2 regions of the Nocardioides sp. WG-D5 genome follow, and region 1 is predicted to be linked to the other one. Evidence: riboswitches for the same ligand, from Rfam matches in the RefSeq annotation. Region 1 holds a riboswitch; the other holds the start of a gene.
The links. A riboswitch is a leader RNA that binds a small molecule or an ion and turns the genes downstream of it on or off. The one in region 1 is predicted to bind cyclic di-AMP.
Positions count from the first base shown of each region.

Region 1 (14,689 bases):
AGCTGTCCGCGGCAGGTTCCCTCCGCGCCGTCGACATCGCGAAGCGCACCGGCATCCCGGCCAACCAGGCGAGCTTCCACCTGCGACAGCTCGCGAAGTACGGCCTGGTCGAGGTCGCTCCCGACGCCGGCCGCGACAAGCGTGACCGCGTCTGGCGACTCGTCGACGACGACATCACGCTCAACCCCAGACAGATCGTCGAGCAGCCCGGGGGCGATGCCGCCTACACCGTGTTCCAGCGCAACTCCGTGGCATGGGGCCACCACCTGGTCGACCAGGCCTTCCAGATCTCCGCGGACGAGGACGACCCGGCCAAGCGCATCGTCTCCGAGACCTCCCTGCGGCTCTCCGAGGACGACGCCGTGCGGCTCCAGCAAGAGCTGAACGAGGTCGTCGCCCGCTATCGCGAGGCCGGTCGCCGGTCCGACGACGAGCTGGACCTCTACTCCGTCTATCAGCTCATCCAGCCGATGCCGGACCTCGCCGGCGAGGACGGGGACCCGGCCTGATCTGGTCGTGATCTCGCCCTGATCTGGTCCTGATGTGGGTTACGTCTCAACCACCTCTGCCCGCAGCCTTCCTACTCGCGAGTCACCTGCGCGTTGGTTTACCGTCCAAAACGCGCCCAGCCCAGGACGCCAGTAGGGAGATACGCGAACGATGAGCACAACCCAGATCGCCGAGAAGCGCGAGGTGCGCGAAGCCAACCGAGTCGAGGGTCACAACGCCAGGTCCTGGCTGCTGGTCTCCGCGATGCGTACCGAGATCTTCGACGACGCACAGCTGAGCCGCGCCGACCAGATCATCCTCGACATGGAGGACGCGATCGACACCTCGCTCAAGGCGCAGGCCCGCGAGAACGTGACCAGCTGGCTGAAGGGCGGCGGCCGCGCCTGGGTACGCATCAACGACTGGACCACCGAGGACTGGAGCGAGGACCTCGCCGCGCTGGCCGGGATCGAGACGCTCGCCGGGGTGATGCTCGCGAAGACCGAGTCGCCCGACCAGGTGACCGACACCTTCCAGCGGCTCGGCGGATCGACCCCGGTGATCCCGCTGCTCGAGTCGGCGCTGGGGATCGAGGACGCCGCGACGATCGCGCGCGCCCGCGGCGCCTACCGGCTCGCGTTCGGCTCCGGCGACTACCGCCGCGACACCGGTGCGGAGAACGACCCCCTCGCCATGGCCTACCCGCGGACCAAGCTCGTCCTCGCCTCGCGGATCGGCAACCTTCCGGGCCCGATCGACGGCCCGACGGTCGGCAGCAGCCACCCGCTGCTCCGTGAGCAGGGTGCCGACGGCGTCGCGATGGGCATGACCGGCAAGCTCTGCCTCGATCTCGAGCAGCCCGCGGTGATCAACGAGTCGTTCAGCCCGTCCCCGTCCGACGTGACCTGGGCCTACGAGTTCCTCCACAAGTTCGAGGAGGGCGGCCGCGTGATCCGCGACGGCAGCGACAAGCCCCGCCTGGCTCGTGCCGAGACGATCAAGCGTCGTGCCGAGCTGTTCAAGATCAAGCCCGACACCGAGACGTACGACGCCCCGGTCTCCGGCCCGAGCGTCTACTGACCTCCGGCCGACTCGGCCCGTCTGCCCCAGACATCCATGCCGAGTCGGCGCTGATGTCCCACGAACCAGTGCCGAGTCGGCGCATCTGTCCCATGCGGTTGGGGCAGTTGCGCCGACTCGGCTTCGGAATTCGGGACAGACGCGCCGACTGAGCATGTATCTGCGGGGCAGTTGCGCCGACTCGGCGCACGGGGGTGGGACAGATGCGCCGAGTGGGCTGGGCTCGGCTAGCGTTGATGTCGTGGATCTGCAGCAGCGCATCAGTGACCGGGCCGGTGAGATTCTGCTTTTCGCCGTCACCCCGCCGAGGGTGACGACGGACCCCGAGAGGGTGCAGCAGATCGCGGAGGTCACGCTCGAGCGGATCCGGCCGCTCGATGTCGACGGGCTGATCCTCTACGACATCGACGACGAGTCCGACCGCAACCCCGAGGAGCGGCCGTTCCCGTTCGTACGCACCCTCGACCCCGCCGAGTTCCTCGAGCGCAACCTCGCCGGTCTCGACGTACCGGCCGTCGTCTACCGCGCCACCGGGAAGTACGACGAGTCGACGCTGCGCGACTGGGTCAAGACCCAGGACCCGGCCAGGGCGCTGTCGGTCTTCGTCGGCGCCTCCTCGGGCGAGAAGCGGGTCTCCACCAGCCTGCGCCGCGCTCAGGAGATCCGCAGGGAGGCCAACCCCGACCTGCTCCTCGGTGCCGTCGCGATCCCCGAGCGACACACCGCCAAGGGCGACGAGCACCTGCGCCTGATCGCGAAGCAGGAGGCCGGCTGCTCCTACTTCGTGAGCCAGGTCGTCTACGACGTCAACGCCGCCAAGAACCTCGTCTCCGACTACCGCTACGAGTGCGAGACCCGCGGCCTGCAGCCCGTGCCGATCGTGTTCACCTTCTCCGTGTGCGGCTCGATGAAGACCCTGGAGTTCCTCCGCTGGCTCGGCGTCGACGTCCCGCGCTGGATCGAGAACGAGCTGCGCCACGCCACCGACACCCTCGACGCCTCGCTCGAGCAGGCCGAGGCGACCGCGATCGAGCTGATGTCCTTCTGCCGCCAGCTCGGGGTGCCGTTCGGCATCAACATCGAGTCCGTCTCGATCCGCAAGGTCGAGATCGAGGCCTCCGTACGTCTCGCCGAACGGCTCCGCGGCAAGCTCGAGCGCTGAGTCACAGCCAGCGCTGAGCGTCCCTCGTCTGGACGCAGCGTAGGAGGAGCGCAGCGACGACGGAGCGGAGGAAGACGAGGGTTATAGCGAAGCGCTCGCGATCCGGAGGATCGCCTATAGCTCAGTACGCATCGCCCACAGCTCGGGGAACAGGATGATGTCGAGCTGCTTGCGCAGGTAGGAGACCCCCGAGGTCCCGCCGGTGCCGGGCTTGAAGCCGATGATCCGCTCGACGGTGGTCACGTGCCGGAACCGCCAGACCCGGAAGGCGGTCTCCAGGTCGGTGAGCTCCTCGCCGAGCTCGTAGAGGTCCCAGTGCTTCTCGGGGTCGCGGTAGACCTCGCCCCAGGCGGCCTCGACGGCGTCGGAGGCGGCGTACTCCTGCTTCCAGTCCCGGTCGAGATGGTCGGCCGGGATGTCGAAGCCGCGCCGGGCCAGCAGCCGCAGCGACTCGTCGTAGAGCGAGGGCCGACCGTACGCGGCCAGCACGTCCTGCTCGTGCGGCCGTCCCTCGTGGGCACGGAGCGTGTAGGCCGCCTTGTTGCCGAGCGCGAACTCGATGCAGCGGTACTGCCACGACTGGAACCCCGAGCCGGTGGCCAGGTAGGGGCGGAACTTGTCGTACTCGGTCGGGGTCAGCGTCGAGAGCACGTCCCAGGCGTGCACGAGCTGCTCCATGATCCGCGAGACCCGGGCCAGCCCCTTGAAGGCCGGGCGCACCGCATCCTCGGCCAGCAGCCGCTGCGCCTCGGTGAGCTCGTGCAGCGCCAGCCGCATCCACAGCTCCATCGCCTGGTGCTGCACGATGAAAAGCATCTCGTTGTGGTCGCCCGAGAGCGGGTGCTGCGCGCCGAGCACCTCCGGCAGATGGAGGTAGTCGGAGTAGTCCATCGGAAGGTCCTGCGTGCTGCTCATGTCACTGCTCCTCGGGTCCAGAAGCGCTCGTCGCGCCATTCGTCGTCGTCCATCACCGAGACCAGGTGGTCGACGGCATCCCACACGTCGACGTAGCGGGTGTAGAGCGGGGTGACGCCGAAGCGCAGGATGTCCGGCGATCCTGCCCGGAAGTCGCCGACCACTCCGCGCTCGATGAGCGCCTGCACGATCGCGTACGCCCCGTCGTCGTCGATGCTCAGCGACAGCTGGCTGCCCCGCTGTGCGTCCTCCAGCGGCGACTCGATCGTGAAACCGGGCAGCCGGGACGCGACCAGGTCGGCGAAGAGCCGGGTCAGCGCGAGCGACTTCTCCCGGAGCCCCTCGATCCCGCCGTACGCCTCGGCGGCGAGCAGCGTGTCGACGCCGCACTCCAGCGCGGAGATGCCGATGACGGCCGGGGTGCCGGACAGGTAGCGCGAGACTCCCTCGGCCGGCCGGTAGCCCGGCGACATCTCGAACGGCGCGGCGTGACCCATCCAGCCCGACAGCGGCTGCTCGAAGCGGTCGACGTGGCGCGGGTTGACCCACAGGAACGCGGGCGACCCGGGGCCGCCGTTGAGGAACTTGTAGCCGCAGCCGATCGCGAAGTCGGCGTCGGCCCCACGAAGGTCGACCGGCACCGCGCCGGCCGAGTGGCACAGGTCCCAGACCGCGAGCACGCCGTGCTCGTGGGCGGCTGCGGTCACCGAGGCCATCGAGTGCAGGTAGCCGGTGCGGTAGTTGACCTCGGTCAGCATCAGCACCGCTGTCCGGTCCAGCAGCCCCTCGATCTCGGAGGGGGAGTCGACCAGCACCAGCTCGTAGCCGCGGTCGCGGCACAGCGAGGAGGCGATGTAGAGGTCGGTCGGGAAGTTGCTGCGCTCGCTCACCACGATCCGGCGATCGGGGGAGTCGGCAGCGGCGATCGAGAGCGCCGAGGCGAGCACCTTGTAGACGTTGAGCGAGGTGGAGTCGGCGACCACGACCTCGCCCTGACCTGCGCCGATGATGCGGGCGATCTTGTCGCCGACGCGCTGGGGCAGGGTGATCCAGGACGCGGTGTTCCACGACTCGATCAGCCCCTGGCCCCACTCCTGGGTGACCACCTCGGCCACCCGGCCGGCGGTGGCGCGGGGGAGCGCCCCGAGCGAGTTGCCGTCGAGGTAGATCGTCCCCTCCGGCAGGTCGAAGAGGTCCCGGAGCGGGGCCAGCGGGTCGGCCTGGTCGAGAGCGACAGCGTCGTCGCGGTTCATTCGGCACCTTCCTGGGTGGTGATCGCCCGAAGCACGGCCCGTACGGGCGCGGCGTCGGCGGTGGTGAGCTTGAGGGGGAGTGCGATCAGCTCGTAGTCGCCCGCGGGCACCTCGTCGAGCAGCAGGTTCTCCAGGATGCGTACGTCATGACGGTGGGTGGCGAAGTGGGCCGGCAGATCCTTGGAGGAGGCCGGGTCCAGGCTGGCCGCGTCGGTGCCGACCAGCCGCACGCCGTGGGAGGCGAGCAGGTCGATCAGCGCGGGGTCCAGCGCACAGAACGACTCGTCCCAGGTCGTCGGCTGGGTCTCGTACGTCCGGAACAGCACGCGCGGCGGCAGGTCGGTGACGTCGACGTGATCGACGGTGACCAGCGGGCGCACCCCGGACACGTCGATCACCCGGCACGGGCCGAGGAACGGCTCCAGGGCCATCTCGCCGGCGGGCGTGCCGCCGTCGGTGAAGTGCAGCGGCGCGTCCGCATGCGCCCCGACGTGCGCCGACACCGAGATCTCGGCGACGTTGACCGGGCAGCCGGGGCCGATCCGGAAGGTCCAGCCGACCTCGGTCGCGTGGTCCCCGGGAAAGACCGGCGAGGATGCGTGGACCGGTGGGGAGATGTCCCAGAGCTGCGCCATGGCGCCAGGATAGGCGGCTCTCGGACGGGGTCGTTCAGGCGGTGAGGAACTCGGTGGCGACGGGGGCCAGCGCCTTGGCCTCGACCATGTGGTTCTGCCCGTCGAGGACGACGTAGCGGGCGCCCGGGACCGCCTTGGTGATGGCCTGCTGGGCGTTGGTCATGTAGGCAGGGCTCTTGCTGCCCGCCATCGACAGCACGGGCACGGACACGTTCTTGTAGTAGCCGCCCGGCAGCGGGACACCCTGCTGGAACGGCACGCACATGCCCAGGTCGTAGGCCAGCGTGTGCGCGACCGGGGTGAGCTTCTTGAAGGCCGGGGTCAGGCGCATGATCTTGACCGCGACCAGCGGCATCCCGACCGTACGCATGAAGAGCTCGACCGCGGCAGCGCGCTTGCCCTTCTCCACCAGCTTCTCGACCTGCTGCGCCAGGTCGGCGTCGTTGGGACGGTGGGTGTCGTCGAGGATGAGGGGAGCCTCGTAGGCAACGATCTTGTCGATCGGCAGCCCGGCCCGTGCGCCCTCCAGCGCGAGGAACGCCCCCGAGCTCAGGCCCAGCAGGTGCGCGTGGCCACCGGCGGCCTCGATCACCGCACCGAGGTCGGCCACCTCCTGCTCGACCGCCTCCATGGTGCCCGCGGCAGCAGGCTTCGCGATGTTGCTCTCACCCCGGCCGCGGCGGTCGTAGCGGTAGACCGTGAACCGGTCCGCGAGCGCGGCGGCCAGGTCCTTGGAGGGGCCGAAGTCGCGGTAGCACATCGCTCCGTCGACCAGGACGAGCGCCGGGCCGGTGCCGGTGACGTCGTAGGCGATCGTGGTGCCGTCGGCGGAGGTGGTGGTCTTCGTCATCGTTCTGCTCACTTCTGTCGCGGTGGTCGTCGAGATACTTACGCGTCGGACGAGGCCTCGGCTCTTCGACACGCGGCCGCACGTTTCTCGAGGAGCTCGCGTTCCCCGGTGTTGCCGGTCAGCGAGGCCGCCTCGTCGAACGCCGCCGCGGCCTCGAGATGACGCCCGGCGCGGTGCAGCAGGTCCCCACGTACGCCGGCGGGAAGATGGGACCCCGGAAGAGCTCCGTCGGGGAGTGCCGCCAGGATCGCCAGCCCGGCGTCGGGACCGAAGGCGCGCCCGTGCGCGACGGCCCGGTTGACCTCGATGACGGCCCCCGGGGCACCGGAGGCGAGGAGATCGTAGAGCCGGGCGATCTCGGCCCAGTCGGTGTCCTCGGCTCGCCGGGCGCGCCCGTGGCACGCGGCGATCATCGCCTGCACGAGGTAGCTCCCGCCGGGAGTGCCGGAGGAGGCCAGTGCCGTGGCGCGTTCGACCGCCGCCAGGCCGCGGCGCAGCAGCAGCTGGTCCCAGCGGGTCCGGTCCTGGTCCTCCAGCAGCACCGGATGACCTTCCGCATCGGCCCGGGCCGCGAGCCGCGATCCCTGGATCTCCAGCAGCCCCTGCAGCGCCTGCGCCTCGGGGTCGCCCGGGGCGAGCGCGGCCAGCATCCGGGCCAGCCGCATGCCCTCGAGGCACAGCTCGGGGCGGGTCCACGAGGGCCCCGACGTCGCCGCGTAGCCCTCGTTGAAGACGAGATAGATCGTCTGCATCACCTCGCGCATCCGAGCCGCTCGCTCCTCGCCGGTGGGAAGCTCGAACGACGCCCCGACCTCGGTCAGGGTGCGCTTCGCCCGCGAGATCCGCTGCCCGACGGCCGACTCCTTGGCGAAGTAGGCCCGTGCGATCTCGGCGGTCGTCAGGCCGCCCACGAGTCGCAGGGTCAGCACCGTGCGCGAGTCGGGCGCCAGCACCGGGTGGCAGGAGAGGAACATCAGCCGCAGCACATCGTCCTCGATGTGGTCGACCGCGGCAGCCAGGTCAGGCATCTCACCCTCCTCCAGTTCGTGTCCGAGCAGCGCGACCTTGCGGCGCAGCACCTCGTCGCGGCGGAACCCGTCGATCGCGCGCCGCTTCGCGATCGACATCAACCAGGCGCCGGGGTTGCGAGGGATGCCCTCGTGCGGCCACTGCTCCAGCGCCGCGACGAGGGCATCCTGGGCGAGGTCCTCGGCCAGGTCGAGGTCGTGCGTCATCCGCGCCAGACCGGCGAGGAGACGTACGGACTCGTTGCGCCAGACCGCGACGATCGCGTCTTCGGTGGTCGCGGTCATTCAGCAGGCGTCGGCGGACCGAACAGCGGCCGCATCTCCACGGCCACGTCCTGTCCTGGCCAGAGCTCCTCGTGGAGCTGGATCATTCGGCGCCCGAGCTCGATCGCCTCGTCCTGCGAGCGGACCTCGAAGAGCGAGAACCCGCCCGCGACCTCCTTCGCCTCCGCGAACGGCCCGTCGACGTGGGTCACCTCGCCGGCGGTCAGCCGGATCTCCACCGCGGGACCGAGCCCGTCGGCGTCGAGCAGGATGCCGTCGGCGTACTGCTGCTTGATCTCGGCCTCCACCGCCTCGATCAGCGCGGCCGGGGGCGGTCCCGCGTTCGGGTCCATCTTCACGAACATCATGTAGCGCATCTGCTTCTCCTTGCGGGTCGGCGACGCGTCCGTTGCGCGTCGTCGCCTACGCGTCGAGCAGAGCCTGCCCCTTTCGACACGCCCGCACCAGAGATTTCGGTACGTGTCGCCTCAGGACGCCTTGGACTTCTTCGTCTTCTTCTCCTCGGCCTCCTCGGGGACCTCCTCGCCGCGCGACTTCTTGGCCGCGGCGACCGAGCGCTGCAGGGCGGCGAGCAGGTCGACGACCTCGCCGGAGGTCTTGGTGGAGGTGGGCGTGCGCTCGACCTCGCCACCCTCGATCTTGGCCTTGACCATCTCCTCGACGGCGCTGGCGTAGTCGTCGGAGAACTCCTCGGGATGGAAGTCGCCCGCGAGCGTCTCGACGAGCATGTTGGCCATCTTGATCTCGGAGTCCTTGACCTCGCCGGCCTCGACCTTGAAGTCGGGCACCCGGATCTCGTCGGGCCACATCATGGTCTGCAGGACGATCACGTCGCCGTTGTCGGTCGGCCGCACCCGCAGCGCCGCGACCGTGGTGCGCTGGCGCAGGGCGACGGTCACCAGGGCGACCCGGTCGGCCTCGAGGAGCGCCTGACGCAGCAGCGCGTAGGGCTTGATCCCGGTGTTCTCCGGCTCCAGGTAGTAGCTCTTCTCGAAGAGCATCGGGTCGATCTGGTCGCTCGGCACGAACTTCTCCACCGCGATCTCGCGCGAGGACGTCGTCGGCAGGTTGGCGAAGTCGTCGTCGGTGAGCACGACCATCTCGCCGTCCTCGGTCTCATAGCCCTTGGCGATCTCGGAGTAGGGCACCTCCTCGCCGTCGATGGAGCAGATCCGCTGATAGCGGATCCGGCCGCCGTCGGCCTTGTGCACCTGACGGAACGAGACGTCGTGGGACTCCGTCGCCGAATAGAGCTTCACAGGCACGCTGACCAGCCCGAACGAGACAGCGCCCTTCCAGATCGCACGCATGCGGACCCCTCGTCAGTCGGTAGGAATTCACCAAGTATCTGTCGTATTTGCCAATACCGGTACCCCATTCACCCACGTCAGAGCCGTCCCGCGCGTTCGGGAGATGAAGCAAGATGGGTCCATGCACTCGATGCTGCGTCCGATGCTGGCCACGCCCGGCACCCACGTTCCTCCGGGGGAGGAGTGGGTCCACGAGGTCAAGTGGGACGGCATCCGGCTCATCGGAGAGTCCGAGCAGGGACGTACGAAGACCCGGCTCGTCACGCGCAACGGCAACGACGCCACACCGGCGTGGCCCGAGATCGCGACGGGGCCGGAGCGGGACGTCGTCGTCGACGGTGAGGTGATCGCGCTCAACGACGCCGGGCTGCCCGACTTCCGGGTGCTGATGGACCGGATGCACAACCGCGACGTCCGCCGGGCGGCGCGGTTCGCGGAGCTGATCCCGGCGACGTACATGGTCTTCGACCTTCTGCGTCTCGACGGGCGGCTGCTCATCGAGGAGCCCTGGACGGAGCGCCGCAAGGTGCTCGAGGCGGTCCACGCCGAGGGCGACCTGGGCTCGTGGCAGGTGCCGGCGACGTACGACGACGGCCGGATGCTCCACGAGGTGACGAAGGCGCAGGGGCTGGAGGGGGTCGTGTCCAAGCGGCGCGGTAGCCGCTACCGTCCGGGCGAGCGGAGCAGGGACTGGGTGAAGCTGCCCCACCGCTACCGGGCCTCGCTAGTGGTCGGCGGCTGGCGACCGGAGGTCGGCACCGAGGGCGGCGCCGAGCGTCTCGGCGCCCTGCTCGTCGGGCAGCCGACACCGGACGGGCTGATCTACCGCGGGCGGGTCGGCAGCGGCATCACCGGCAAGCGGGCACAGCGGCTCGGAGAGCTGCTCCGCGAGACCGCGAGAAGCCCGTTCGCCGGGCCTGACGTCGACCCCGACGGAGGCGTGCCGGCCCTGGACGCGAAGGGCACGCACTGGGTCGAGCCGCTCCTCGTCGTCGAGGTGGAGACCCATGGCAGCCCTGTCGCCGCGCCGAGCTACAAGGGCCGGCTGCGGCAGCCGAGCTTCATCGGGATCAGGGACGACGTCTCACCGGAGGATCTGTGATGGTCGATCGAGAAGAGGTACGCGTCGAGGTCGACGGACGCGTCCTGACCCTGACCAGCCTGAGCAAGGTGCTCTATCCACGCACCGGCATGACGAAGGGGGAGGTGCTCAACTACTACGCCCAGATCGCGCCGGTGCTTCTGCCGCAGCTCCAGGACCGTGCCGTGACCAGGATCCGCTGGCCGCACGGCATCGGGGACATGTCGTTCTTCGAGAAGAACGCCCCGGCCGGCACGCCGCGCTGGGTCCGCACGGTGACCGTCCCGACCACCGGCTCGCGCACGGCCGACCACAAGGAAGGCACCCTCACCTTCCCCATCCTCGACAGCCTGGCGGCGCTCACCTGGGCCGCCAACCTCTCCGCTCTGGAACTGCACGTCCACCAGTGGACCGTCGGTGCCGACGGCACGCCGGCCGGCGCGAACCGGATCGTGATCGACCTCGATCCCGGCGAGCCGGCCGGGCTCCAGGAGTGCTGCCAGGTCGCGCTCCTGGTGCGCGAGGCGCTGGGCGAGCGCGGACTCACCGCAGCGCCGGTGCTCAGCGGCAGCAAGGGCCTGCACCTGTATGCCGCCCTGCCCGAGCCCGTCGAGCCGGATCTCGCCACGGCGCTGGCCAAGGAGATCGCCGAGGACCTGCAGAAGGCCAACCCGAGCAAGGTGACCGCGACGATGACCAAGAGCCGCAGGTCAGGCAAGGTTTTCCTGGACTGGTCACAGAACTCGGGGTCGAAGACGACCATCTGTCCCTACTCGCTCCGCGGCAAGGAGATCCCGAAGGTCGCGGCCCCGATCAGCTGGGACGAGGTCGAGGACGGAGCCGAGGATCCGCTCGCGATCGACCAGCTCGGACCTAACGATGTGGTCACACGGGTGTCAGAATCGGGGGATCTCTTCACAAGGGCTACAGGCCTCTAACTATTGTTCTCCCCATGTCTAACTCCGTGCTCGTCGTAGAAGACCAAGAGGACATCGCCGCCCCGCTGGTGCGCACGCTCCAGCGAGAGGGTTACGACGTCACCTGGGTCGACTCCGGCAAGAAGGCGCTGGAGCTGCTCGCGCCCCCTTACGAGGCCGAGCTCGTGCTGCTCGACCTGGGTCTTCCCGACATGGACGGACTCGAGGTCTGCAAGGCCGCGCGTGACAACGGCTACGAGGGCGGGATCATGATCCTCACCGCCCGCGACGCCGAGATCGACCTGGTGGTCGGGCTCGACGCCGGTGCCGACGACTACCTGGCCAAGCCGTTCGCGCTGGCCGTCCTCCAGGCCCGGGTCCGCGCGCTCCTGCGCCGCTCGGGTCCGGTCGAGCCCGGCGCCGACGACGACGCCCTGCGCATCGACGTCGCCGCCCACCGGGTCTACGCCGGCGAGCGCGAGGTGACGCTGACCGGCAAGGAGTTCGCGCTCCTGGCCGTGCTGGCCGCCTCCCGCGACAAGGTGGTCTCCCGCGACCGGCTGATGGCCGAGGTCTGGGACGAGAACTGGTACGGCTCGACCAAGACCCTCGACGTCACCGTCGGACGCCTGCGCCAGAAGCTCGAGGCGGCCGGTGTGCAGGAGAAGGTCGTCGCGGTCCGCGGAGTCGGGTTCCGGCTGGAAGCCGGAGAGTAGTCACAGCCGACTCGAAGTCGGAGCAACCGCAAGTCCAACACGGCGTCAGACCATTGTTCAGTGCGTGAGATGACTCACAAACGACGGCAAAAACACGCGTAACCACGCGGAATGTGCTCGGAAACCGGGCATTCGGGATTGGATCCGGTCCAAATCGCATGTCACCTTGGTTGAGCCGTGCAGAACGCACGACCGGCCCCGGTACACGCCGAATCCTGTCCCTCCGGAAGCCGGCCCCTACTACTGAACCCCCTTTACCCTCACACTCAGCAGTACGTATGGGACAGGAGCGGGGGACCCAAGTTCCACGCGACTAACTCGGACGGTCGCTTGGGGTGAAGCCATCCAAGGATGGCCGGGCAACCTTCTGGCCCGAACCCGACAGCTCACCTCGCAGGCGTGGGAAGGAACTCACGCATGTCCAAGTCCGTATCCCGTCCTGCCCATCGAGGCAACGCGCGCCCGTTCCGGTCGCCGAACGTCTCGCTCGTGCGGGCCATCACAGGATCTCTCAGCGGCCACGGCAAGCTCGCCGGCCGCATCACCCTCGCCAGCGGTATCGCCGCCGGTGCTCTGGTGGCGGTTCCCGCCGCCAACGCCGCGCCGGTCTCCCATGAGGTGACCACCGTCGAGTCGGCCCCCGTGGTGGAGGCTCCGACCCTGGAGGCCTCGGCCACCCCCGCGGCGATGCTCACCGACATCCAGCAGCTCGAGAGGGCTGTCGAGGTGCAGCAGCGCAAGGCCGAGGCAGCCCGCAAGGCGGCCGAGGCGAAGCGCAAGGCAGCGATCGCGGCCAAGAGGGCCGCGGAGGCGAAGAAGAAGGCCGAGGCGGAGGCCAAGGCCTTCGCCGCGAGCCAGCAGGGCAAGATCGAGCGGGCGATCAGCGTCGCCTCGGAGCAGATCGGCGACCCGTACGTCTGGGGTGCCACCGGTCCGAGCGCGTTCGACTGCTCCGGCCTGACGCAGTACGCCTTCAGCGCCGCCGGCATCGAGCTTCCCCGGGTCTCGCGGGACCAGGCTGCTGCGCTGCCGACGATCCCGAACGACCAGATCCAGCGCGGTGACCTGATGTTCTGGGGCAGCCCCGTCTACCACGTCGGCATCTTCCTGCGCTGGGAGAACGGCGAGGCGATCATGCTGCACGCCCCCAAGCCGGGTGCGGCTGTTCGTGAAGAGGCTGCCTGGAGCGGCTGGTTCGCCGGCTCGACCCACCAGGTCTGAAGTTTCTCGGGGCCCGTTCGATCGGGCTGACCCCCACATATCCCCCTGGCGCTCGCCCTCCGGTTCCCCTTGCCGGAGGGCGAGCGCATATGTGGGCCGGCGAATCGGGTGCTGCACCACGCGTCAAGTAACCTGTAAGACGTGGCAGGCCCCGAATTCGACACCGAGATCAAGCAGCTCCAGGCAACGATGCAGACCATCGGCCAGGTGCTGGACCTGGACGCGATGCGCAAGGAGATCGCCGACCTCGGCGAGCAGGTCGCCGCGCCCGATCTCTGGGACGATCAGGACAACGCCACCCGGGTCACCGGACGGCTCTCCCTGCTGCAGGGTGAGCTCAACAAGTTCACCGAGCTGAGCAGCCGCATCGAGGACCTCGAGCTGATGGTCGAGATGGCCCAGGAGGAGGGCGACGCCGACACGCTCGCCGAGTCCGAGGCCGAGCTGGGCCGGGTCAAGAAGGCCGTCGAGAGCCTGGAGATCCGCACCCTGCTCTCGGGGGAGTACGACTCCCGCGAGGCCCTGGTGACGATCCGCTCCGGCGCCGGTGGCGTCGACGCTGCCGACTTCGCCGAGATGCTGATGCGGATGTACGTCCGCTGGGCCGAGCGCAACAAGTACCCCGTCGAGGTCTTCGACACCTCCTACGCCGAAGAGGCTGGGCTCAAGTCCGCCACCTTCGCGATCCACGCGCCCTACGCCTACGGCACCCTGTCCGTCGAGGCCGGCACCCACCGCCTGGTGCGGATCAGCCCCTTCGACAACCAGGGCCGCCGCCAGACCTCCTTCGCCGCGGTCGAGGTCGTGCCGGTGCTCGAGCAGACCGACGAGATCGAGATCGACGAGAACGACATCAAGGTCGACGTCTACCGCTCCTCGGGCCCCGGTGGCCAGTCGGTCAACACCACCGACTCGGCGGTCCGGCTGACCCACATCCCCACCGGCACCGTGGTCTCCTGCCAGAACGAGAAGTCGCAGCTGCAGAACAAGGCCGCCGCGATGATCGTTCTCAAGGCCAAGCTGCTCGCGCTGAAGAAGGCCGAGGAGGAGGCGCAGCTCAAGGAGCTGAAGGGCGACGTCGCCGCGTCCTGGGGCGACCAGATGCGCAACTACGTCCTCAACCCCTACCAGATCGTCAAGGATCTGCGTACGACCTACGAGGTCGGCAACCCGCAGGCCGTCTTCGACGGGGACATCGACGGGTTCCTCGAGGCCGGCATCCGCTGGCGCCGAGGTGCCGAGAAGGCCGAACAGAACTGAGCTGATGGTTGCGCAAACGCGCACCAGGCTTCCACTCCCGGGCCGCGGCGCGGCGTACGTCTATGACGTCTACGGGCCCGAGGACGGGGTGCCGATGGTGCTCTTGCACGAGCTCGGAGGCAGTGCGAAGCGGTGGCAGGAGGTCGTGCCGCCGTTCGCGGCCGAGCACCGGGTCCACGCCTTCGACATGCGTGGGCACGGCGACTCGGACTGGGCCTCCGACTACTCCCACCGACTGATCGCCGACGACGTCATCGTCGCGATGGACTCGCTCGGGATCTCCGGTGCCGTGGTCGTCGGGCACTCGACCGGCGGCAACGTCGCCCTCCTGGTCGCCATGCACCGGCCCGACCTCGTCTCCCGGCTGGTCCTCGAGGACGTGGTGCCGCCCGCGCCGCGCCGGCGGAGGCTGCCCGGTCGTGCCACCAGGCCGATGCCGCACGACTGGGAGTGCATCGCGTCCCTGCTGGTCGAGGCGACGACGTAC
Region 1 covers NZ_CM132928.1:4,555,664-4,570,352, forward strand. The annotation lists gene ACWZJV_RS22045 (ArsR/SmtB family transcription factor) at 1-509, shown strand, start outside; gene ACWZJV_RS22050 (HpcH/HpaI aldolase/citrate lyase family protein) at 661-1,569, shown strand; gene ACWZJV_RS22055 (methylenetetrahydrofolate reductase) at 1,811-2,731, shown strand; gene kynA (tryptophan 2,3-dioxygenase) at 2,846-3,646, opposite strand; gene kynU (kynureninase) at 3,643-4,899, opposite strand; gene kynB (arylformamidase) at 4,896-5,534, opposite strand; gene ACWZJV_RS22075 (alpha/beta fold hydrolase) at 5,569-6,384, opposite strand; gene ACWZJV_RS22080 (RNA polymerase sigma factor) at 6,423-7,697, opposite strand; gene ACWZJV_RS22085 (YciI family protein) at 7,694-8,053, opposite strand; gene ku (non-homologous end joining protein Ku) at 8,165-9,007, opposite strand; gene ACWZJV_RS22095 (ATP-dependent DNA ligase) at 9,129-10,109, shown strand; gene ligD (non-homologous end-joining DNA ligase) at 10,109-11,026, shown strand; gene ACWZJV_RS22105 (response regulator transcription factor) at 11,041-11,721, shown strand; cyclic di-AMP (ydaO/yuaA leader) riboswitch at 11,975-12,136, shown strand; gene ACWZJV_RS22110 (C40 family peptidase) at 12,139-12,942, shown strand; gene prfB (peptide chain release factor 2) at 13,084-14,202, shown strand; gene ACWZJV_RS22120 (alpha/beta fold hydrolase) at 14,207-14,689, shown strand, end outside.

Region 2 (14,689 bases), 430 kb from region 1:
TCGCGGACGGTCATGGCGAAGGCCTCGTCCTCGGGAAGCGGCAGGTGCTTCTCGTGGTAGGCGCCCTCCGGCGTACGGATGACCGTGCCGGTCTCGTAGCCGTGCAGCAGCTTCTCGTTGTCGTGACGCTGCAGCGAGATGCACCAACGACGCGTGATGATGAACGCCACGATCGGACCCAGGAACACGAACGCCCGCAGGAAGTAGGTGATCTGGTTGATCGAGAGGTCGAACTTGATCGCGATGATGTCGTTGCCGCCCGCGGCCCAGAAGCCCGCGTAGAACGTCATCAGCGCGACGAACGTGGCGGTGCGGGTCGGAGCGTTGCGCGGGCGCTGGAGCAGGTGGTGCTCGCGCTTGTCACCGGTGATCCAGGCCTCGATGAAGGGGAGCATCAGCACGACCATCCAGGCCGCCATCGGCAGCACGATGACCGGGAAGAAGATGTTCCACGACCAGGTCGAGCCCCAGAAGTGCGACTCCCAGCCCGGCATGATGCGCAGCGCGCCGTCGGGCCAGCCCATGTACCAGTCGGGCTGCGAGCCGGCGGTGACCTTGGTCGGGTCGTACGGCCCGAACTTCCACACCGGGTTGAGCGAGAAGAAGGCACCGAGCAGGGCGGTCACACCGAAGGTGATGAAGAAGAAGCCGGTCATCTTGGAGATGTAGTTCGGCACCATCGGGTAGCCGACGACGTTCTTCTCGGTGCGGCCGGGTCCAGGCCACTGGGTGTGCTTGTGGTAGATCAGCAGGATCAGGTGGGCACCGATCAGCGCCAGCAGCAGCGCCGGGATCAGCAGCACGTGGATCGTGAACAGGCGCGGGATGATGTCATCGCCTGGGAACTCGCCTCCGAACAGGAAGAACGAGATGTAGGTCCCCACGATCGGGATCGCCATCATGAACCCGTCCGCGGCCCGGATACCGGTGCCGGAGAGCAGGTCGTCGGGGAGCGAGTAGCCGGTGAAGCCCTCGAGCGTGCCGAGGAGCAGCAGCGTGGCGCCGATGACCCAGTTGATCTCACGCGGCTTGCGGTGCGCGCCGGTGAAGAAGACGCGCATCATGTGGATCATCATCGAGGCGATGAACAGCATCGCCGCCCAGTGGTGGACCTGGCGCAGCAGCAGACCGCCGCGTACGTCGAAGGAGATGTCCAGCGTCGAGGCCATCGCCTCGGACATGTCGATGCCGCGGAGCGGCGCGTAGGAGCCCTGGTAGGTGATCTCGGCCATCGAGGGCTTGAACCACAGGGTCAGGAAGACACCGGTGACCAGCAGGACCACGAAGCTCCACAGCGCGATCTCACCCAGCATGAACGACCAGTGGTCGGGGAAGATCTTGCGGGAGAGGAACTTGCTCAGGCCACCGAGGCCGAGGCGCTCGTCGGCCCAGTTGGCCGCCGCACCTGCCTTGGTCGGCTTGCCCGCCGGGGCAGCGGGATTGGTGCCGTTACTGGCGGCAACCTTGGACGTGTCGGTGCTCACTGTCCGCCCTCCTTGTAGCCGTACTGCTCAGCATCGGCGGCGTGGTCCTTTGACCAGTCGTCGAAGATCTCGTCGATGTCGTAGGTGTTGCGCTCCCAGTAGCTGACGCCCACAGGCTCAGGGTAGTCGGAGAGGGCAACGAGGAAGCCGTCCGCGTCGACGCCCAGCGGCAGCTGCGGCAGGTGACGGCCGGCCGGACCGAAGATGACCTTGCCGTGGTCGGCGAGGTCGAAGGTCGACTGGTGGCACGGGCACAGCAGGTGGTGCGTGGTGCGCTCGTTCAGCGAGATCGGGCAACCGACGTGGGTGCAGATCTTGGAGTAGGCCACGATGCCGTTGACCGACCAGTTGCGGGTCACGTCGTTGGCGATGTCGTTGGGGTCCATGCGGAGCAGGATGGTGGCCGCCTTCGACTTGGCGATCTGCAGCGGCGCACCGTGCAGGCTGCCGTCGAAGATCGTCGCCGGCTCGGCGTTGACCAGGTCACCGACCTCCAGGTCGCCCGGGCGGATCGGGGTGCCGACCACGTCGCGCACGACGCGCACGCCGGCGTCCCAGACGGTGTGCTCGAGGCCGGCACCGGGGTAGGGCTGCTCCTCGGTGATCTGGGCGTTGGTCTGGCCCAGGTCCTTGAGCATCACGATCGCGGGCAGACCCAGCAGGGCGGCCGAGCCGATCATCGCGTTGCGGATGAACGGGCGGCGAGCCATGCCGGACTCGTGGAGCGCGGCCTTGAGCTCGGCGACGGCCACCTCGCGGGTGGCGGGGGAGGAGGCGGCCGGGTGGCGGTCCTCTGCGTGCTCGATGTCGACGACGAGCTTGCGGGCCCACTGGATGACACCGATGCCGAGGAAGAGCAGCGCGAGTCCGAGGGTCGAGCCCAGCGCCAGGTTGGAGGCGCCGTAACCGGCCCAGACGTCACCGTCGTAGCCCGGCTTGATGGTGAAGTAGGCGACCACGAACAGCACCGAGCACAGCGCGGAGAGACCGAAGAAGAGGCTCACCTGACGCTCGGCGCGCTTCTCCGCCTTCGGGTCGACGTCGGTAGGACGCCAGTGATGCTCGTGCATGCCCGGGTCGGGCAGCAGCGCGTCCGTGTGCGCGTTGAGCTCGGGGTGCGAGTCGTCGTGCTTCTCGATCTCGCTGAGGTCGCTGCTCACTTGGCAGATCCCTTCTTGGTCTGGTTGGTGCGCGTGGTGTGCGAGGCGATCCACACGGCGAAGGCCACCAGGACGCCGAGACCGACGATCCAGGCGACGATGCCCTCGGTCACAGGACCGAGCGAACCGTTGTTGAAGCCGCCGTAGTCGGGCTGCTCCTTCATCGACTCGACGTAGGAGATGACCGCCTTCTTCTCCTCCGGGCTGATGTTGCCGTCGGAGAAGGTGTCCATGGACTGCGGACCGGTCAGCATCGCCTCGTAGATGTGCTTCGGGTCGGTGTTGAGGATGCTCGGAGCCTCGCCGCCGCGCGGCATCGCGCCGCCGGCACCGGTGAAGTTGTGGCAGGCGGTGCAGTTGGTCAGGAAGATCTGGCCGCCGAGGGTGACCGCCTCCTCCTTCTCCTTCTCGGAGGCGTAGGTCTCCGGGTCGTACTGCTCCTCGTCCGGGATCGCCGGGCCGGGGCCGAGGCTGGCGACGTACGCGGCCATGGCGTCGATCTCGTCCTGGTTGAAGCTCGGGTCCTTGACCTCGACCTGCGCACCGGGCTGGGCCATCGGCATCCGGCCGGTGCCGACCTGGAAGTCGACGGAGGCAGCACCGACACCGATCAGGGAGGGGCCGTAGAGCTTCCCGTTCTGGGTGGTGATGCCCTCACCGTTGGAGCCGTGGCAGGTGGAGCAGTTGATCATGAAGAGCTCTTTGCCCTCGGCGACGAGGGCGGCGTTGTCCTTCTCCTGCTCGGCCTGGGAGGCCGGGGCGAGAGCGGCGTACGCACCGCCGGTGCTCAACAGGGCGACCAGGAGCACGGCGGCACCGGCCAACGGGCGGCGACGGTGCCGCGACAGTCGACCGACGGAGCGGTTCAGTAGACGCACATTCAGTCCTTGGTCACTTGAGGAGGTAGATGGTCGCGAACAGGCCGATCCACACCACGTCGACGAAGTGCCAGTAGTAGGACACGACGATCGCGGAGACGGCCTGCTCGTGGGTGAAGCGCTTGGCGACGTAGGTCCGGCCGAGCACGAAGAGGAAGGCGATCAGACCGCCGGTGACGTGCAGGCCGTGGAAGCCGGTGGTCAGGTAGAAGACAGAGCCGTAGGGGTCGTCGGGACCGGTGATGCCCCGGTTGAGGGCGATGCCTTCCTGCACCAGGGCCGCGTACTCCGTCGCCTGACCGGCGATGAAGATCGCACCCATGAGGTAGGTGAGGATGAACCACTCACGCAGACCCCACAGACGGATCGCGAGCAAGGAGCCCTTACGTCCGACCTGGCCGCGCTCGGCGGCGAAGACGCCGAACTGGCAGGTGAACGACGACAGCACGAGGATGGTCGTGTTGACCGCCGCGAACGGGATGTTGAGTCCCTCGGTGTTTGCCTCCCACACCTCGGGGCTGACCGCGCGGATCGTGAAGTAGGCCGCGAACAGCGCCGCGAAGAACATCAGCTCGCTTGCGAGCCAGATGATCGTCCCCACGCTGACCATGCTCGGACGGTCGTGATGCCCGTGCAGGCGGGCTGTTGGAAGAGTCGATACTGTCGCCACGCCCGCCATTATGTCCTGCCCCTTTCCCAGAGTCTTCTTGGGACCCTGTGTGTCGTGTTCGAGGGTGCTCTCACATCCCTTGGACACCGCTCAGGTTCGGTGTGTGACATATGGCCGCGGACCCTGGTGTTGGCGCTAGCATCGGGGTGTGACCGACACCACCCCGAATTCCTTGAAGATCCTCGTCTACAGCGACGACATCGACGTACGCAAGCAGGTGATCCTCGCTCTGGGGCGCCGTCCGCACCCGTCCCTTCCGGAGGTGGAGTACGTCGAGGTGGCGACCGAGCCGGCCGTGCGCGCGCAGCTCGACGCCGGTGGCCTGGCGCTGGCCGTGCTCGACGGGGAGGCCGCGCCGGCCGGCGGGCTGGGGATCGCCAAGGCGGTCAAGGACGAGGTGCCGGGCGCTCCGCCGATCGTGGTCCTCATCGGTCGTCCCCAGGACGCATGGCTCGGCACCTGGTCGCGTGCGGAGGCCACCGTCGCCCACCCGCTCGACCCGTTCGAGCTGGCCCGGACGGTGGTGGGACTGTTGCGGCCCGTTAACGTTGGCGCATGACGTCCGCCCCCAACTCCTGGCCTGAGGTCCTCACCACGCTGGTCGCGGGACGGTCCCTGTCCGCGCACCAGTCGGCGTGGGCGATGGGGGAGATCCTCTCGGGCGAGGCGACGAGCGCGCAGATCGCCGCCTTCGCGGTGGGGTTGCGCGCCAAGGGCGAGACCGTCGACGAGCTCGCCGGGGTCGCCGACGGGATGCTGGCCAAGGCCAACCCGATCTTCGTGCCCGGGCGCGTGCTCGACATCGTCGGCACCGGTGGTGACCGGTCGTTCTCGGTCAACATCTCCACCATGTCGGCGATCGTCGCGGCCGGTGCCGGCGCCAAGATCGTCAAGCACGGCAACCGGTCCGCCTCCTCCAAGTCGGGGTCGGCCGACGTGCTCGAGGCACTCGGGATCCGGCTCGACCTCGATGTCTCGCGTGTCGGCGAGGTGGCCGAGGAGGCCGGGATCACCTTCCTGTTCGCCGCCGCCTTCCACCCCGCGATGCGTCATGCCGCCGCCGCTCGGCGTGAGATCGGCATCGCCACCGTCTTCAACCTGCTCGGCCCGCTGACCAACCCGGCGCGCCCCGCGTCCTCCGCGATCGGCTGCGCCGATGCTGCCGCTGCGCCGGTCATGGCCGGCGTCTTCGCCCGCCGTGGCGTCGACGCCTGGGTCTTCCGCGGCGACGACGGCCTCGACGAGCTCACCACCACCACGACGTCCCACGTGTGGATGGTCTCGCAGGGCGTCGTGACCGAGGCGAGCGTCGAGCCGCTCGACCACGGCATCGCCCGCGCCACCGCCGAGGACCTGCGCGGCGACGACGCCGCCTACAACGCCGCCGTCGTCCGCCGCCTGCTGGCGGGGGAGAAGGGCGCCGTACGCGACGCGGTGCTGCTCAACGCCGGCGCCGCCCTCGCGGTCCACGACGCCGGCTCCGGCAGTGTCGACGAGCGGCTCTCCGGCGGTATCGCCCGGGCTGCTGACGCCATCGACTCCGGGGCTGCTCAGGCGGTGCTCGACCGGTGGGTCGCGGCTACGTCGCGTTGATGTAGCGGATCACACGCCGAGCGCGCCCGTCAGTCCAGGCCGATGGAGAAGGCGGCTTCCAGGTCGACCTGGGAGTAGGTGCGGAAGGCGATGTGGGTCTCGGTCTCGAGCACGCCGGGGACCTTGTTGACCTTGTCGGCGACCACCGTGGCCACGTCCTCGTGGGCACGGACGCGCACCAGGGCGATCAGGTCGATCTGGCCGGTCACGGAGTAGACCTCGCTGACGCCGTCGATGGCGGCCACGGCCTCTGCCACCTCGGGGATCTGGGAGACCTCGGCATTGATGAAGACGATCGCTGTGATCACGCAGGTCACGTTAGCCGATCCGTCTAGAGGCTCGCTGCCCGCCGGCCCGCACCATCGATCGGGCAGGTCCACTCGCCCTCGATGTGGGCGAGGCGTACGCCCGGGGACTCCAGCCAGCGCAGCACCAGCTCGGTCTCCTCGGCGCTCGCGGCCGGCACCGGTCCCGGTGCGTCCAGGACCGTCTCCGCGCTGAGCTGGAGGTCGGCGACGTAGGCGTGGGCATTCGCGTCGCGGGGGATCACCCCGGCCGCGGCGAGCCTCCCGTGGCGGACGACGTGGACCGCCCAGCGGCCGTCGTCCTCCCGCCGGATCGCGGTGAGGTCGGGCAGCCGGGTCAGGGCGCTGAGCCGCTGGGTGCGGGCCGCGGCGCGCAGGTAGGAGGTGAGCCGGTCGCGGTGGACGGCCGCCTCCTCGAACCGCTCCTGCTCGGCCAGGCCGGTGAGCCGCTCGGTGATCGTCTCGACGACCTCGTCGGGCCGGTGGAGGATCGACTCGCGGACCCGGGACACCAAGGTCGCGTACGTCTCGGCCGGGACGCTCTGGTCGCACGGGCTCAGGCAGCGGTGGAGCTCGGCGAGGACGCACGGGGTCTTGCGCGGGAGCAGCGGGAGCCGGTCGGAGCACTGCCGGATCGGGAACGTGTCGTGGAGGGCCTGGAGCGCCTTCTCGGCGACCTTCTTGGAGCCGAACGGCCCGAGGTAGTCCGCGTCGTCGTCGAGCACCCGCTTGACCAGGGAGAGCCTGGGCCACGGCTCCTGGGTGAGCTTGACGAAGTGCATCTTCTCCGGCCGTCGCGAGCGGCGGTTGTAGGGCGGCTTGTGCTCGCCGATGAGCCGCAGCTCGCGCACCCCCGCCTCCAACGCCGTGGCGCACTCGATGCCCTGCACGGTCGCCGCCAGCCCGACCATCTCGCCCATCCGGGAGCGGGTCTCGGAGGCGGTGAAGTAGGTGCGTACGCGCGTGCGCAGGTCCTTCGAGGTGCCGATGTAGAGGACCCGGTCCTGGCTGTCCTTGAACAGATAGACGCCGGGCGCGTGCGGCAGGTCCTCGGCCAGATGGCGCTTCTTGCGCTGGGCGGTGGTGACCTTGGCCGAGAACGCGGCCAGGTCCTCGAGGGTCAGCACACCGAGGTTGCCGAGGCGCTCCATCATCCCGTGGAGGACGTCGACGGTGGCCCGTGCGTCCTGGAGCGCACGGTGGTTGGGGGTCGTGGGGGAGCCGAAGACCCGGGCGAGCGAGCCGAGCTTGTGGTTGGGCGCCTCGTCGCGGGTGATCACCCGGCGGGCGATCTTCACCGTGTCGAGCACCTCGAAACGGGGCCAGGGCCGCTCCTGCTTCGCGGCGAAGTGCTTGAGGAAGCCCACGTCGAACGGGGCGTTGTGGGCGACCAGCACACATCCCTCGGCGAACTCGAGGAACGCCGGCAGCACCGACTCGATCGTGGGGGAGGAGGCGACCATCGAGTTGGTGATGCCGGTCAGGACGGCGATCGACGGCGGGATGCCGGTGTGCGGGTTGACCAGCGTCTGGAACTCACCCAGCACCTCGCCGCCGCGCACCTTCACCGCGCCGATCTCGGTGATCATGCCGCCGTTGTCGGGGCTGTTGCCGGTCGTCTCCAGGTCGACCACGCAGAAGGTGAGGTCGCGCAGCGGTCGGCCGAGCTCGTCGAAGCCGCGCTGCGCCTCCCAGCGGCCGGCGGTCTCCTGGTGCCGGCGTGCCACGGCTCGGGCGCGCATCTCCTTCCGCGCCTCACGAACCGCCATCGTGCTCATGTTCGAACACACTAGCGGGCGCCACCGACAGAGGCGTCAACCCAGCAGGGGCGAGAGCGAGGAGAGCGGGACGGTGCGGGCACCGGCGCGGCGTACGTCCTTGATGACCTCGGCGTCGTCGGTGGCGACGAGGACGACACGGCCGGCGGGCTCGGCGTCGACGAGGTCGCGGATGACGTCGTCGGCGATGACGCCCTCGGGGGAGAAGATGACCTTGACGCCACGAGGGGGCACGGCGGTGGGACGTACGGACGCGGAGTGGGCGTCGAAGACGACGGTCGTCTCGGCGCCGGTGCGGGCCGCGATCGGGGCGATCGCGCGCAGCAGCCGCAGCCGCTGGGCATCGAGCGCGGAGTCGGGCCACAGGGCCTTGGAGACGTTGTAGCCGTCCACGATCAGCCGGACCCTGGGCATCGCCAGGAACTGCTCGAGGTGGGCGCTGCTGGTGACGCCCACGCCAGCGGCGGCGTCCGCGGAGGCCAGCTCGGCCTCGACCCGCTCGCCCGGGGTGCCGGTGACCGGCGGCAGCGCGAGCTCGCGGCGGAGCCCGCCGGCCGCGTCGAGCAGGGTGTCGAGCAGGAAACGGGCCCGCAGCGAAGCGTCCTCGCGATCCGTCTTCGACGTACGCCGCTCGGCGGCCGCCTCGCGCTCCAGCTTGTCGATCTGGCCGCGGAGCTGGCGCAGCTGGCGGTCACGTGAGGCGAGCTCCTCCTGGGCGCGGGCGAGCGCCTCGCGTGCCTCGGTCAGAGCCTCGTCCAGCCCGGTGCCGGCCTCGCGGGCGGCGGCCCGCGCCTCGCCGAGCTTGCGACGCAGCGCGGTGTTGTCGGCCTTGAGCTCGTCGAGCCGCGCCTTGCGGTCGGCACGCACCTCGCGGATCTCGTCCTCCGCCGCGGCGAGCTTGCCGCGCAGGCGCGCGACCTCGGCGTCGACCACCGGGACCGCGGCGGCGTCCAGCCGGTCGAGGGCCTCCTTGAGCGAGACCTCCCAGCCGTCGGGGCGGACGAGCCACACGACGGCGGCCGCCTCGGCCGGATCCTCCGGCAGCGTGACGTCCTCGCCGGAGCCCTCGGAGACGTACGCCGGGCGCAGCTGGCTCCCGACCTTCTCCCGCACCTCGTCGTCGGTCTCAAGCACCGAGGCGATCATCGCGCCGCCGGCCTTGGCGCGCCGGGCGGGCGCGAAGTCGGCGATCCGCTTGAGCGCGGGCGGGAGCCGCACCACGTCGGGAAGCACCCCGGCCGTGAGCGCGACGATGCGCCCCCGGACCGTGTCGGGGAGCGTCGCGTACGCGGAGACCTCCATGTTCCAAGTGTAGGGACCACCCCAGCGATCGCCGCCTCGAATACCGCGCTGCGATGGCGATGACACGCCGCACGCAACCGTACGAAAGCAAAAATGTCGGTGGTCGGTGAGACCGTCGCAGCATGACGACGAGAATCGACTGTGACACCTGCCTCGTGCGCGGACTGGCGTGCCACGACTGCGTGGTCACCGTGCTGCTGGGCCCGCCGCCGGAGCTGACCATCGAGGACGAGGAGCGCCGGGCGCTCGACGTGCTCGCCGACGGCGGGCTCGTCCCGCCGCTGCGGATGGTGGCTCTGCCACTAGTGGAAGGTATGTAGCCGAACTTTTGGGCGTGGGTGGTTGGCAGGTGGGGGATCCCGTCGGCTAATGTGCGCAGGAACTTGGCGCTCGTGGAAGTGAGTCAACCGGCTCACGCGAGTGTCGCGCTTAGTCCAGGCCCGCTTCGGGGCGGGCCAGGAGCCGGGGAACCACACCGGTCGTACGCCGCAAGACGGAGTGCGATCACCTGGGGTGCATCCGCCGCAAGGTCGATCTGGGAGACCAGGTCGAGGAGCGGTGGTAGGGCAGGTCGTGCCTGAACCCGTCAGCTCACCCGGTAGGCGTTCAACGACTACACAAGGAGACCGTCCGCTCGTGACACGCGACCGGAAGCGACTCATTGCCGGTGCAGCCGGCATCGCCGCCATCGGTGTCGCCGGGATCATTCCCGCAGCGACCCCCGCCCAGGCCGAACCAGACATCGACGACGTTCGCAAGAAGGTCGACAAGCTCTACACGCAGGCCGAGGCGGCCAACGAGGACTACAGCAACGCCAAGCTGCGGCTGCAGGACCTCAAGGACCAGCTCGAGGACCTCAACGCCGACGAGAAGCGCCAGAGCAAGGAGCTCGACAAGATCCGCGCCGAGCTCCGCGACTCCGTGCTGCGGCAGTTCGAGGGCTCCGACGTCTCCGCCGTCGGCCAGGTGATCACCTCCGAGGACCCGCAGGAGTTCCTCGCCGGTCTCGCCACCGTCTCGTCCTACAACGCGCTGCAGGCCGACCTGCTTGCTCGGTACAACACCGAGGCCGAGGCCCTCCAGGTGCGCCGCGAGGCCACCGAGGACGCCAAGGCGCAGATGTCCAAGGTCAAGACGACCATGCAGCAGAAGAAGAGCGAGATCGACGAGAAGTTCGAGGCGGCCCAGGCCGAGCTCGACGAGCTCGAGGCCGATGAGCTGGAGGCCATCCAGTCCACCGACACCAGCATCCCGTCCAACCTGCCGCCGCCCTCGGGCCGCGCCAAGGCGGCCGTGGACTACGCCCTGGCCCAGGTCGGCGACTCCTACGTCTACGGCGCCACCGGCACCGAGTCGTGGGACTGCTCCGGTCTCACCATGGGTGCCTGGGGCCAGGCCGGTGTCTCGCTGCCCCACTCCTCCTCGGCGCAGTACAGCAGCGGCCCGCAGGTCTCGCGCGACCAGCTCGCCCCCGGCGACCTGGTCTTCTACTACAGCCCGATCAGCCACGTCGGTATGTACATCGGCAACGGCCAGATCGTGCACGCCGCCAACCCGAGCACCGGTGTGAAGGTCTCGCCGATCGACGAGATGCCCTACACGGGCGCCGTCCGCCCGGGCTGAGTTGACCCAGGACCCCGAAGAGGCCGATCGTTCGCAGGTGCGAACGGTCGGCTCTCTTCTTTCCCGCCTGCAGGCGCACCCCGCCGTGATCGGGGCCGCGCTGGTGCTGGTGATGCTGCTCGCCGGGTTCGTCGGGTGGCGGCTCACCGGCGGTGGCGAGTACGTCGCGCCGACACCGTCCACCGCGCCGGTCGTGCGCGCCGACACCGAGGGCGCCCGGGCCTCGCTGGAGCAGCTGGTCAGCGGCGTACGTGAGGGGGCGGAGCCCGACGGCGAGGACGCCGCCTCGGTCGCGGTGCGCAACGCGCACGCCATCGGCCTCGAGGACGTGACCGCGCGGTACGTCGCCGAGGCGGGCAACGTGGAGCAGGACGGCTCCTTCACCGCCGACGTGGAGATGTCGTGGCGCACCCCGGGCGACCCGGCGCTGACCGAGGAGCTCAGGGTCGGCTTCGACGCGCAGGGGGCGATCACCGGCTTCTCGGCGTCCCAGGGCACCCGGATGCCGCTGTGGCTGAGCGGCCCCGTCGAGGTGCGCCGCGCCGGCTCCAGCCTCGTGATCGTCCAGGCCTCCGCGGAGGTCGCCGACCGCTACGCCGAGCTGGCCGCCACCGCGGTCGCCCAGGTCCGCAAGGTGATCCCGTGGGACCGGCCGCGCCTGGTCCTCGAGGTGCCGGCCACCGGCCTCGACTCCGCGCTCGGCGCCCAGCAGGGCACCTACACCGCCGTCGCCGCCGTGACCGCGACCGTCGACGGCTCCACGAAGCCCGGGACACCTCTCCATGTGTGGGTCAACCAGGGCGTCATCGGCGACCTGGACGCGCCCGGCGCCCAGGTGGTCATCACCCACGAGGCCACCCATGCGGCCACCGACGCGGCGACGAACGTCAACCGGCCGATGTGGCTGGTCGAGGGCTTCGCCGACTACGTCGCGCTGCGCGACACCAAGCTCCCGCTGAGCAAGACCGCCGGCCAGATCCTGGCCCAGGTCCGCGAGAACGGCGCCCCCGACCACCTGCCGGGCAAGGCCGAGTTCAACACCCGCTCGGAGCACTTCGGCGCCGAGTACGAGGCCGCCTGGCTGGCCTGCGAGGTGCTCGCCGAGGCCGGCGGCGAGCAGGCCCTGGTCGACCTCTACGACGACACCGGCCGCGGCATCCCTCTGGAGAAGGCCCTTCAGGCGAGCTTCGGCTTCGGGGAGGACGAGCTGACCGCCCGCTGGCGGACCCGTCTGTCACACTCTGCGTCGTGATCGGCATGCGGCGTACGTCCTGGGTGGTTCTCGTCCTCGGGGCGGTCGCATTCGTGGTGCTCGCGTGGACATTGATCCCGTGGCATCCCTACCCGGGCGGCCCGCTCGACCTGCCCGACGAGCGTGACGTGTTCACCCCCGAGGAGCTGGAGCGGATGCTGGCCTACTCCGGCACCGCGCGCTGGCTCAGCCGGGCCTCGCTGCTCGTCTCGCTGGTGATCGCCTGCGTGCTCGGGTTCACCTCGCTCGGAAGGCGCCTGGTGGCCCGGCTGCGGGGGCCGTGGCTGCTCCGGGTGGTGCTCGCGGTCGCCGTGGTCACGCTCCTCGGCTGGATCGCGACGCTGCCGTTCGGGGTGGCGATCCACCGCCTGCAGGTGCGCTACGGGCTCTCCAGGCAGGGATGGACGCCCTGGCTGACCGACTCGCTGCTCAACCAGGTCGTCGGCATCGTGATCACGTCCCTGGCGCTGCTCGCGCTCTTCGCCTGCATCCGCCTCGGCCGTCGGTGGTGGCCGGCGGTCGCCGCCGCCCTGGTCGCGGCCCTGGTGATGCTCGGATCGTTCGTCTACCCGGTCGTCATCGACCCGCTGTTCAACGACTTCGAGCCGCTGCCGCGCGGCCAGCTCCGCACCGAGGTGATGGCGATCGCCGAGCGCGAGGGCGTCGATCTCGACGATGTCCTGGTGGTCGATGCCTCCCGGCGCACGACCTCGCTCAACGCGTACGTCACCGGCTTCGGCTCCACCCGCCGGGTCGTCCTCTACGACAACCTCGTCGACTCGCAGCGCGATGCGGCGGCGCACGGGGCGGTCCTCTCCGTCGTCGCCCACGAGCTCGCCCATGCCAAGCACGACGACGTCCTGGTCGGCACCGTCATCGGCGCCGCCGGCGCGGTCGCCGGCGTCGGCCTGCTGGGGCTGCTGCTCTCCTACCGCCGCCAGGACCAGTACGCCACGCCCGAAGGCATCCCGATGCTGCTGGCGGTCTTCGCGCTGGCGAGCGTGCTCGCGATGCCCGTCCAGAACGGGCTCAGCCGGCACGTCGAGGCCCGCGCCGATGTCGACGCGCTCCACGCCACCGGCGACCTGGAGTCGTTCACGCGGCTGCAGCACGCCCTCGGCGTACGCTCTCTCTCCGACCCGTCGCCGCAGGCGTGGTCGCAGTGGTGGTTCGGTTCGCACCCGACGACCCTGCAGCGGATCGCGATCGCGCATCGGGTTCTGGACTGAGATAAAGGCCGAGTCGGCGCATCCGACGCCTCTGGCTCGCTTCGCTTCGCCAGGCACGGGGTCAGATGCGCCGACTCGGCGCCACTGGAACAGCTTTTACTTCGCGTAGAGCGCCTCGACCTCGTGGCTGAACTCGCGCATGACCACGTTGCGCTTGAGCTTGAGGCTGGGGGTGAGCTGGCCACCCTCCTCGGTCCAGGAGTCGGGGATGATCACGAACTTGCGGATCGACTCGGCCTTGGAGACCGCCTTGTTGGCGTCGTCGACGGCGCTCTGGATCACCGCGCGCAGGTCCTCGTCGTCGACGAGGTCGTCGATGTTGGCCGACTTGCCGTTGGCCTCGGCCCAGGTGGGCAGCGCCTCGGGGTCGATGGTGACGATCGCGCCGATGAACGGCTGGCCGTCGCCGACGACGATGCACTGGTCGACGAGCACGTGGGCGCGGAGGCGGTCCTCGAGGACGGCCGGGGCGACGTTCTTGCCGCCGGCGGTGACCAGGATCTCCTTCTTGCGGCCGGTGATCTTGACGAAGCCCTCGTCGTCGACCTCGCCGAGGTCGCCGGAGTGGAACCAGCCGTCGTCGGTCTTGGCCTCGGCGGTGGCCGTCGGGTTCTGCCAGTACTCCTTGAGCACCTGGCCGCCCTTGAAGAGCAGCTCGCCGTCGTCGGCGACGCGGACCGAGGTGCCGGGGAGCGGCCGCCCGACGGTGCCGATCTTGAACGCCTCGGGCAGGTTGACCGTGAGCGCCGCGGTCGTCTCGGTGAGGCCGTAGCCCTCCAGGACGGTGACGCCGATGCCGCGGTAGAAGTGGCCGAGGCGGTCGCCGAGCGGCGCGCCGCCGGAGATGGCGTAGGAGCAGTTGCCGCCGAGGGCGGCGAGCAGTTTGCCGTAGACGAGCTTGGAGAACAGCTTGTGCTTGGCGGTGAGGAGAAGCGGGGCCTTGCCGGTCTCGGTGGCCCGGGAGTAGTCGATCGCGACCTCGGTCGCCATGTCGAAGATGCGGCCCTTGCCGTCGGCGACGGCCTTCTGCGAGGCGGTGTTGTAGACCTTCTCGAAGACCCGCGGCACCGCGAGCACGAAGGTCGGCTGGAAGGTGCCGAGGTCGGCGACGAGGTTCTTGATGTCGGGGGTGTGGCCCAGGCGGGTGCGCGACTTGATGCAGCCGATCTGGATGATCCGCGCGAAGACGTGCGCGAGCGGCAGGAACAGCAGCGTGCTGCGGCCCTCGATGTTGAACAGGCCGTCGAGGGAGTCGACCGCGACGCCGAGCTCGAACATGAAGTTGCCGTGGGTGAGCACGCACCCCTTCGGGCGCCCAGTGGTGCCGGAGGTGTAGATCAGGGTCGCGGCGTCCTCGGGGGTGACCGCGCTGCGGCGGGCCTCGAGCTGCTCGTCGGTGATGTCGGTGCCGAGCT
Region 2 covers NZ_CM132928.1:4,989,095-5,003,783, forward strand. The annotation lists gene qcrB (cytochrome bc1 complex cytochrome b subunit) at 1-1,484, opposite strand, end outside; gene qcrA (cytochrome bc1 complex Rieske iron-sulfur subunit) at 1,481-2,644, opposite strand; gene qcrC (cytochrome bc1 complex diheme cytochrome c subunit) at 2,641-3,522, opposite strand; gene ctaE (aa3-type cytochrome oxidase subunit III) at 3,536-4,201, opposite strand; gene ACWZJV_RS24140 (hypothetical protein) at 4,341-4,751, shown strand; gene trpD (anthranilate phosphoribosyltransferase) at 4,748-5,785, shown strand; gene ACWZJV_RS24150 (Lrp/AsnC family transcriptional regulator) at 5,815-6,093, opposite strand; gene ACWZJV_RS24155 (DEDD exonuclease domain-containing protein) at 6,117-7,868, opposite strand; gene ACWZJV_RS24160 (NYN domain-containing protein) at 7,905-9,170, opposite strand; gene ACWZJV_RS24165 (hypothetical protein) at 9,293-9,490, shown strand; cyclic di-AMP (ydaO/yuaA leader) riboswitch at 9,587-9,791, shown strand; gene ACWZJV_RS24170 (NlpC/P60 family protein) at 9,807-10,793, shown strand; gene ACWZJV_RS24175 (hypothetical protein) at 10,831-12,045, shown strand; gene ACWZJV_RS24180 (M48 family metalloprotease) at 12,051-13,274, shown strand; gene ACWZJV_RS24185 (AMP-dependent synthetase/ligase) at 13,371-14,689, opposite strand, start outside.
Region 2: linked by a shared signal. The riboswitch ahead of ACWZJV_RS24170 (NlpC/P60 family protein) and the one ahead of ACWZJV_RS22110 (C40 family peptidase) in region 1 are both predicted to bind cyclic di-AMP.